Regions from separate parts of the Paenibacillus sp. JNUCC32 genome, predicted to be linked through region 1. Evidence: riboswitches for the same ligand, from Rfam matches in the RefSeq annotation. Region 1 holds a riboswitch; each other region holds the start of a gene.
The links. Region 1 has a riboswitch for cyclic di-AMP ahead of JNUCC32_RS29770 (TrkH family potassium uptake protein). Riboswitches for the same ligand answer to the same signal wherever they lie in the genome.
Positions count from the first base shown of each region.

Region 2: it holds a riboswitch for cyclic di-AMP, as region 1 does, so the genes downstream of both, JNUCC32_RS06245 (C40 family peptidase) here and JNUCC32_RS29770 (TrkH family potassium uptake protein) in region 1, are expected to answer to the same signal.
Region 3: it holds a riboswitch for cyclic di-AMP, as region 1 does, so the genes downstream of both, ehuB (ectoine/hydroxyectoine ABC transporter substrate-binding protein EhuB) here and JNUCC32_RS29770 (TrkH family potassium uptake protein) in region 1, are expected to answer to the same signal.

Region 1 covers NZ_CP062260.1:6,690,458-6,693,734, reverse strand. The annotation lists gene JNUCC32_RS29770 (TrkH family potassium uptake protein) at 1-1,086, opposite strand, end outside; cyclic di-AMP (ydaO/yuaA leader) riboswitch at 1,150-1,294, opposite strand; gene JNUCC32_RS29765 (CPBP family intramembrane glutamic endopeptidase) at 1,585-3,273, shown strand; gene uvrC (excinuclease ABC subunit UvrC) at 3,245-3,277, opposite strand, start outside.
Region 2 covers NZ_CP062260.1:1,347,871-1,351,147, forward strand. The annotation lists gene JNUCC32_RS06235 (ROK family protein) at 1-530, shown strand, start outside; gene JNUCC32_RS06240 (hypothetical protein) at 836-1,363, opposite strand; cyclic di-AMP (ydaO/yuaA leader) riboswitch at 1,626-1,759, shown strand; gene JNUCC32_RS06245 (C40 family peptidase) at 1,763-2,239, shown strand; gene JNUCC32_RS06250 (stalk domain-containing protein) at 2,359-3,277, opposite strand, start outside.
Region 3 covers NZ_CP062260.1:6,453,372-6,456,648, reverse strand. The annotation lists gene ehuD (ectoine/hydroxyectoine ABC transporter permease subunit EhuD) at 1-45, opposite strand, end outside; gene ehuC (ectoine/hydroxyectoine ABC transporter permease subunit EhuC) at 49-702, opposite strand; gene ehuB (ectoine/hydroxyectoine ABC transporter substrate-binding protein EhuB) at 704-1,558, opposite strand; cyclic di-AMP (ydaO/yuaA leader) riboswitch at 1,914-2,060, opposite strand; gene JNUCC32_RS28550 (SDR family NAD(P)-dependent oxidoreductase) at 2,429-3,172, opposite strand.

The sequences.
Region 1 (3,277 bases):
AACGAGCAGCAGGGCCAGCAAGGCAATGGTCAGTGCCTTCAGCACCCGCTCCTGGGCCAGGCGATAACGGAACATGACGATGTCTTCCCGCCCGCGCATCATCGCGATGACCGCCCCTACCATAATGGTAAAGGTCGTGGTTTTGATGCCGCCGCCGGTTGACCCTGGAGATGCTCCGATAAACATCAGGATGACGATAAAAAATTGCGTTGCCTGTCTGAGCCCCGTAATATCTATAGTATTCGCGCCCGCCGTACGCGGCGTTACGGATTGGAATAACGCGCCGAAGAATTTTCCGCCCCAGTTCAGGGAACCCAGCGTTCTCGGATTGGTAAATTCAAATATGAGAATGACGATAAATCCGACCGCAAGCAAGGCAGCCGTCATCGTGAGCACCACCTTGGAGTGCAGGGAGAGCCTCCGCTGTTTTCGATAATCGATCAGATCGGACAGCACAATAAATCCAATGCCCCCGGAAACAATCAAGAACATCACGACGAAGTTGACTACCGGATCGTATACATACCCGGTCAAACTCCGAAAATCGCCAAACAAATCGAAGCCGGCGTTGTTAAACATCGTCACCGCATGAAAAACACCGTAATAGATCGCCCGGCCCAGCGGCATATCAAACGCCCAACGAATCGATAAAATGACTGCGCCGCAGGCCTCGATGACGAGGGAGTACAGCAATACTCTGCGTATCAGCCTTACGATGCCTTCCATCGAGGACTGATTCATCGCTTCCTGTAAGATTAGACGGTCTTTGAGCGATATGCGTCTTTTCAGAACCAAGGCGAATAAAGTAGCCATCGTCATGAATCCGAGCCCGCCGATTTGAATCAGCAGCATGATCACGACTTCTCCGAAGGAACTGAATGTCGTTCCCGTATCCACCACGACCAGGCCCGTTACGCACGTTGCCGAGGTCGAAGTGAACAAGGCGTCAGTAAATCCAAGCGGTTCGCCCGTCGTCGTCGAGATTGGCAGCATTAACAGCCCGGTCCCGATGAAGATGATGGCCGCAAAACCAAGCACGAGAATTTGAGGCGGAGACAATGTAAGCCAGTTTAATTTAGCGTTCAATCGGACACCTTCTTTAAAAAAATCAACGAAAAAAGACACTGGAAAACGCAGTGCCTTTCGGTCTGGTTCCTGTGCAACAGCCTACGAGGTTAGCTGACGGATTCGGGCATTTCCACAGGTCGCCCTATTCATTATTCCGGGAATAATGAAATTCACCCCAATTACATGGTTCCCCCATTTTCATTACGAAATTCGGCTGGAATATTCGGTTCCTTCAAGCATGATGTGATTATAACTCAATCCGTTACGTAACCCAATGCCGTTTTTCGCCCGAAATATCTTTAAAAGAGCGCGAATTGGGCATATTCAAGAATACAAGCGTAGGGTTCTCTAACGTTTTCGAAACCTTTCATTCATTTTCATCGATTTATTTCAATATTCCGATAATTGGGATAAGCTGCTTATGGCTTTCATACTATGTTATATTGACTCTATGCGTTCTTAATCAGGCATATCGAATACCAGTGGGAGTATCAACTTTCTTAGAGGAGGAATTTCATGAATCGTGCAAGAGAGCCCTTGAAGCTGAAGCCCAATCTGAAGCAGCTCATCGCGCCTGCCGCAGTCGGCCTGATTCTGTTCCTATTATTTCAGGTATTTCCGTGGGCGAATCCGGACGATGCCGAGATGGCCTCACCGGATATCATTTCCAAGGAGCAGGCTCGGCAGGCAGCTTCAAGGTTTGCTCAGGAGCATCTGCAGTTTGCGGCTGCGGACACGGACGAAGCCTTGGTTACATATCAATCCAAATCGGAACTTTACGGATATCTGGCGAAGGAGAAGAGGCTTTCGGAATATAACAAAACCTATGAAGCCAAATATCCCTATGACGTATACCGCGTTCGCTTCAGCGAGCCTGGAGGCGATGCCCTCAATGTGGACGTGCACATGCAGAATTCCGGCATCGTCGGATTCTCGTATGATTATGCCCGTTCCAGCTTTGACCGGATCGAGCTGAACAAGGGCGAGATTCAGAGGCAGATGCTGCTCGTCGTTGAGGACGGCATGACATTGGCCGAGAAGCAGGCGCTGGCGGAGCCATGGCTTCAGCGGGCGGGTTATGACCTGTCGAATCTGGAGCTGGTTACGAAGGAAGGGGAGCCCCGTCTCAAATATGTGGACCCTGAATCCAGGATCGGGGACTCCAGGCTGGAGCACCGCTTCACCTTCGAGCAGGGGAAATTGCGCTCTTATGAGCCCTCCTTCTCGGTGCCAGCCGCCCACTCTGCTTATGTCAACAAGCAGACGCAGGATGCCACCCTGCTGACGCTCGCAGGGTACGGCCTGTTCACCCTAATCCTGGGCATTCTTGCGATTGTGTACAGCGTGAAGACCAGGGCCTACACCTCATTTAAGCGCGGCCTGTTCTTATCCGCGCTGCTGTTCGTCATTCAAATGCTGAATACGTATAATCTGATTCCCGTTTTCAAATCCGAAGGCATGTCGCAAACCGGCGTGCTCGGGATGATGATTTTCTATGCCGTCTATTCGCTCGTCTTCTCCGCCCTGCTCTATTTTTCCCTTGTCGGCGGCAGCGGGCTGTGGCATAAAGAAGACGGACTCAATCCATGGCCGCGTGCCAAAGAACCCGGATACGGGCATTACGTGCTGGACAGCATGAAGCTGGGGTATATGTGGGCCTTCATCCTGCTTGGCGTCCAATCCGTCATCTTTATCGGTCTTGGTCTGACCCTGAATACATGGTCCACCACGGATGCGACGCAATCGCCTTACAACATGCTGTATCCTTGGCTGTTTCCGTTGATGGCCTGGCTGGCCGGCATATCCGAGGAGGCCGTGTACCGGCTGTTCGGCATCAAGATGGTGAAAAAGATCGTCCGCAACACCTTTGTTGCAAGCTTGATCACCTCGCTTATCTGGGCACTGGGACATACGCTCTATCCGATATACCCCGTGATCTCCCGGCCGATTGAGCTGGTCATCATCGGTTTGCTGTTCAGCTACATCTTCTTGAAATACGGGTATTTGGCGGCGATGTTCTCCCATGTCATCTTCAACAGCATCCTGATGGGCATCAGCCTGATCATGCTCAAGGATGCAGCCAACTTGCTGACCGGCGCTTTTTACATGGTGCTTCCGGCGATTGTCGCCTATGCGATTTACCGTTTCAACCCGACAAAAAAAGAGAAGCCGTATGTCACGACTCCTCCTCACGAAGTGCATTAAGAAT
Region 2 (3,277 bases), 1.6 Mb from region 1:
GCACAGGCATCGGTTCAGGCATCGTGCTGGATGGCAAGCTGTTTCTGGGCAGCAATTCCTTTGCAGGGGAGCTTGGGCATCATATCATTGATCCCAGCGGTCCGCAGTGCAATTGCGGCAGCCATGGCTGCTGGGAGGTGTTTGCTTCAGGAACGGCCATCGGCCTGGCAGCATCCCAGCGGATGCTTACCCAGACCAGCGTTATTTCCGAACTGGCCGCAGCCGATGGAGGCGTGAACGCCAGGCATGTATTCGAGGCTAAACGTCTTCATGACCCCGTCGCAGTGGAGGTCATCGATCGTGCCGTTTATTACATGGCGCTTGGACTGGTTAACGTCATTCACAGCTTCAACCCCGATCGCATCGTGGTTGGCGGGGGTGTGAGCAGAGCAGGCGAGCTCCTTTTCCCGCAGCTTCGGGAAATGACGGATAAGCTGGTCATGCCGTCTTATTTAGGAACCTACGAGATCGTTCCTGCGGGACTGCGGGACGATGTTGGCCTGGTGGGAGCCGCAGCCTTGTTCCAATAATACATTCGTAAAGAAAAGGCAACAAAAGCCGCCCTCAAGGGCGGCTTTCTGATTATTCATGAAGAGAGCGGGAAACGGAGCGATCATATTTGCGTAAGCGAAGTCCGTAACTTGTGACAGGTGATAGGCGTAAACCGTAAGCCGTCATCCGTTTTCACTGGAGTCGAGTTTTTGGTTTCCTATTAGGTTTGTTTGTATCCGACAAACAATAAGCGGTTGCCCGCACTTTCCCGCCCGCCGACGGAATCCGCCGGCTCCAAACCCGCACGCGAGGCGGCCTGCAGGCTTGGAGCCGGCGGATTCCGCTACTCCATGTATTTTGATGCGTCGAACGTAATCATGCTCGTATGGTTGGCATGCTCGATCAGTGAGGAGAGCCTGGTCACTTCGCGTTCCTTCTTGCGCGCCTGCGCCTGATAAGCTTCCGGATCGTATAGGGCCACGTTAAACAGCGTTACGGCGCCATCTCCGCTTCCCCGTCCGCTCTGGCGCTCCAGTTTCTTGCGGGAGCCGAGATGGGCAAGCTGTCCGATATCGCTGCGCATTTGTTTGGCGAGCTCGATCGCCTCCATGATGGTCATGTCGGAGCCGTTCCAACTAATGGTCTGCGTCGTGTTGGAGATTGCCATCAGCAGATCCAGCTTTCTGTAATCCGCTGCGGCGGCTTCGATCTCTTCCGTAATGGCATCCACGCTGCGAGCAGGATACTCCGCCGTTTCCCCTTTTTCAATGATCGTGCTGCTGTTGTTCAAGCGTTCCGACATCAATTGATTCATGAGACGATTGATTGCTGCCCGGACTGCTAAAGCTTCAGCCATCGTGATTTGACTCATAAGCGAAGGATCACCTCTTTGATTTCTTGTCTGAATATGTAAACGTTCCGAACTGCAAAAAAGTTGCATGCCCGTTAACAAAACGTCGCCGGAGGTTCGATGGAGTGTTACATAATTGTCATGAGTATGCGAGATGGCATAATGAAAAAACATGAAAATTTTCAGCCTATACGACATTGATTAACATATAGTGATAGATTTCTAGGATATTATTGACAGCATCCTTGCTTGTATACTATATTAAGAGAAGGTTACAAAATGTTAATGAATTTTGCCGAATTTCGTTTGTGAAAACGGGGGAACCGTCTTGGGTGAATTATTCTTGTACCATAGAGAGTATAGGGAACCTTCAACCGAACCCTTAGCTAACTCCGTAGGCATCGAAGGAGAGAACATATTTTGAAGAAATTTGTCATCACATTGCTTGGGTCTGCAATTATTTTTTCTTCAGGTGCCGTATCAGCTTATGCTGATCAACAACCGAATTTTCAGCATCAAGTGAAGCAATTGGTAGGAACGCCTTATAAATGGGGCGGAACAACGACAAGCGGATTTGATTGCTCCGGATTTATTCTGTATATGTTTAGAAATTTCGACATGGATCTTCCGCGCACATCCCAGAGTCAGGCTAAAGCCGGGGTTCATGTGGATCGCGAGGACCTGAGAGTCGGAGATTTGGTATTCTTCAATACAAGCGGAAGCGGCATTTCCCATGCGGGCGTTTACATTGGAGATGGACAATTTGCGCATGCTTCCAGCAGCAAGGGCGTAAGAATCAGCAAGCTTAGCGACTCCTATTACGAACCGCGTTATGTAACGGCGCGCCGTGTATTGAGCCAAGAGAACTATGCTAAACTGGTAGGAAGCGCGAGCTAATTGGAATAAGCAGTTTAGAGTTCGATACATAACCGGAAAGCCTGACAAGAGATGATCTTGTCAGGCTTTCTTTTTTATAGAAGATTATAATTTGGGATTCTGCGAAAGGATTCACTAGATTATTCTTTTACGACAGAGGCATTCACGGCGGCTTCCATGCCATTATTATAGGAACGGAACAAGCCCAGACGCCAGAAGGCGGCACCTTTCAGATCATAGCGCTTGGCCAAGCCGAGCTTATCGTCGACGGATGTGGCGGTTTCGCTGCTTAAGCTGATGCCGAGCAGGAGCTTCTGCTTAGGAACGCCTGCCTGAAGTGCCTGCTGAATGGCTTGGTCCACCAGACTGTTGGGTTCAGGAACCTGGGCTTTGGTGCCAACCGGATTGTACTGATACGCCATGACGATGAGATCATCGGCAAGGGAGGCCAGCGTCTTGTAATCATAGCCTTTATAGGCGCTGTTCAATGGCGGAACGGCTAAGGACAGAGTAATGTCGCTCGGCAATGCCGCTTTCAATTGCTTGACGTAATCATTAAGCAGCTTCTGCTGCTTCGCGGCATCCAGTTTAAAACCGAGCCCTTCGAAATCAAGCACCACGCCGCCGAATCCGTTATCCGCCACCGCGGTCGTGATGCCCTCAATGGACTTTTGGCGAAGGCTGCTGTCGCTGAGGACTTTGGTTAATTCGCCGTTTCCGTCCAAAGCGTAAACCATAAGGTACGGTTTAATCTCCCGATCCGCTGCATCCGCAACAATCGATTGCGGAGTCACGTCGCCGGCCGCCGCAGGCAGACGATACTCGTCGCCTTGAAGCGTAAACTGACCTTCCCGATCAATGCGGCTCCAGCCGAAGGCGACTGAATTCATGGATGCTACGAGATCCCGCTCTTGGAAAGATTGCAAAGCATAAAAGGCTCTTAGATGCATTTCGCGCTGCGGCGACACGAGGGAGACCGTGCGAGTCGCCTGATTCCAGCCGACATTGACGCCGAATTGGCTGCTGAACGAGCTGAGCGGAATCAGAACGCGACCTTCC
Region 3 (3,277 bases), 240 kb from region 1:
CAGAAGCTGCGGCAGTATTTCAAACACATATTTCCAATCCCACATACGCTACAGCCTCCCCGCGGTCAGTTTGCGCTCGAGCAGTCGAACCGCCATCGAGACGATCGTGGCGATGACAAAATACATGAGGAGCAGCAGCACCAGAATCTCGGTCGTCCAGGAGATGTAATTGTTGCGGAGCACCATCGCCTGATACGTTAAATCCGCCATCGTGATGAAATAAACGAGCGAGGTGGATTTGATGAGTTCCACAAGCTGATTCCCGAACGGGGGAAGCATTCGCAGGGACGCTTGGGGCAGTATAACGTTCCACAGCCTCTGCCAAGGCCTCATATTAAGCGCCACGGCAGCTTCCCACTGTCCTTTCGGAACGGCCAGCACCGCACTGCGAACAATCTCGGAGCCGTATGCGCCGAAGTTAAGTCCGATCGCGAGAATCGCCGCCAGCATTTTCGGAAGCTCGATGCCGATGAACGGAAGGGCAAAATACAACCAGAAGAGCTGCACCAGCAAGGAGGTTCCCCGAAAAACTTCGACGTACACGGCCGTCACCGTGCGGACGATCCACAGCTTCGACAGCCGGCACAATCCGGCTGCAAAGGACATCACGATAGCCAGGATGGCTGAAAAGAACGCGACGATAATCGTGATCTCTGCTCCTTTGAGCAGCGTCGGAAGAAAATCGATCCAAGAATTCGGCATGCTATTCCCCGCAGAGCGCAGCGGCCGTCATCTCACCCGGGAGCTCTTCTTCCGTGAACCCGAACTCTTGCAAAATTTCCAGCAGCTCGCCCGACTCCTTCATCTTCTCAAGCTCTGCATTATAAGCCTCCTGGAACTCGGTATCCGCTTGGCGGAAAGCCGTAGCCCCATAACCGCGAACGCTTTCGCCATCGATGACTGGCTGCTCGAAATCAGCCACGCGTTCGATGCTGTCGTCGCTGGCTGAATCCAGCATCGCCTGCAGGGACGGCCCCGTCATGGTAATCGCCTGCACCCGATCGGCCTGGAGGGCGCTGATCGCCGAAGCCTGGTCAGGGACCTGTACGATCCGGTCCGAAGGAATGCCCGACTTCTCCATGTAGCCGATTTCGACCGCGCCGGTCATGACAGCCACCTTGGCCTGCTCATTCTTGGCAATGTCCTCATAGCTTCCGAGTTCCATCGGATTCCCTTGCTTTACCGCAAGGGCTTCCCCGATGCTGTACTCCGGATTCGCGAACAGGACGGCAGAGCAGCGGTCCGGATTAATGAACATGCCTGCCGTGATCAGATCAAACCGATCGGCCTGCAATCCGGCGACCAGCGAACCGAATTCCGTTAGCTCCCCTCTCATCTCCTTGATGCCAAGACGCTCCAGAATAACGCGGGCAATCTCAACCGCTTCACCCGTGAGCTCCCCATTGGCTTCTTTGTAGGCATACGGCTTCTCGTTCGCAAACCCTACGGTGATATATCCCTGCTCTATGGCTCGATCCAGCGTACTTCCTTTGTCGCCGCAAGCCGCGAGCAATACCACCATCATCACGGACAACACCAGCACAACCACTTTCTTCAAAACCTTCCACAACCTTTCGTAATAGCTTTTCACTTTCTTAAAAAACGGCATGACGAAATTATCCGTGTTAGCACATGTGTTAACTTGGATATATGGACATTCAGATACGCGTGCATGGGACGAGGCTTCAGGGAAGATGATTCATCGGCTTCCTTGCACGCTTTGACCCAATGCCGTCTGATAATCGATTCAATTCATTCCACATTTGCAGACGTTGCCCCTCCTCTGTAATTGAATGCAAAAAGACCACCAAACAGGGGATCTAGACATAGCTCCGCCAGCAGGGGGTCAAAAAATAGAGAAAAGGCCCCTATAGAGAATAAGGGCCTTTTGTATGAACATCCATTATGTATGCAAGACCCATCCACTGCTGACGAGGTTAGCTGACGGACTCGGGTAAGATGGTACCCTACACTCGTGAATTCCAAGTGACTCGCCCCTGGTGAAACTGGTTCCCCCGCTTTCCGGAATATGTATGCCGGAAACTAAGCGTGTGTTCATGATAAAGGGAAGCTCAGGAAAAGTCAAACCCCTTTAACCGCTTTTTCTGGAAATTCAGAAGTAAAAATACCGTTTTTGCAACGAGAATATCGAGCCTTTTGAACACCTTATTTAAGGCTGTCCATACACCGGATTGGTCATGGAATCCATGCTCCATTTTCCGCTATATAGCAGGCATTTGACGGGTCATGCGGAAATCGTTCATGACATATATGTTTTATGCCATGAATGAGCCCCGGATCAGGTAGTCTGCCCGTATGAAATACGGGACCGAAAAAAAATTTTGAAACACTCCATAAATAAGTTTGATAACAACGCCTGGAATGACTTGAAAAAAAGCCCCGATGCTTAGCATCAGGGCTTTTCTCGTCATACCGCGGTATAGCCGCCATCCACCAGCAGGCTCGTGCCCGTAATGAAGGAGGCATCTTCACTGGCGAGGAACAACACGGCTTTGGCCACTTCTTCCGGCTGTCCCAAACGGCCCATCGGATGAAGGCCGACCAAGTGCTGCGTGATCGCTTCCGTTCTTCCCTGGATCAGCGGCGTATCGATATATCCCGGACACACGGCATTGATTCGGATTCCTTTGGAGGCATAGTCTGCGCTGAGCGACTGGGTTAACAGCTTGACGCCCCCCTTAGCCGAAGCATAGGCGGTTACCCCTGCTTTTCCGACATGGCTATGGATCGAGCCGCAGTTTACGATCGCCCCTCCGGTTCCTTGGGACAGCATTTGCTGAATAACATACTTATCGCACAGGAAGACCCCTGTCAGATTAATATCAATCGTTCTCTGCCAGTTATCCATCGTTAACTGATCGGCAGGAGCATCATGGGCAATGCCTGCATTGGCGAACAATACATCGACACGACCAAAATGCTGCACCGTCTGATTCACCATATTCGCGACTTCCTGCTCTTGGGTTACATCCGTTTTGACGAACAGCGCTTCAAAGCCGGCTCCTCTCAATTCGTCGGAAACCGCTTGGCCCTGGTCGGAATAATCCGCGATAACGACCTTGGCTCCCTCTTTTGCAAAAAGTCTGACTGCCGCTTCGCCAATCCCGCTGGCGCCTCCCGTCACAATGACAACCTTGGAATCAAATTTCATGCGTTGATCACTCCTATGTTGTAAATTCATCAACCGGCTATCCATTCATGTAGAATGGGCAAATACCGACCATGATATTCCAATACCCCGTTTCCTAATGAATGA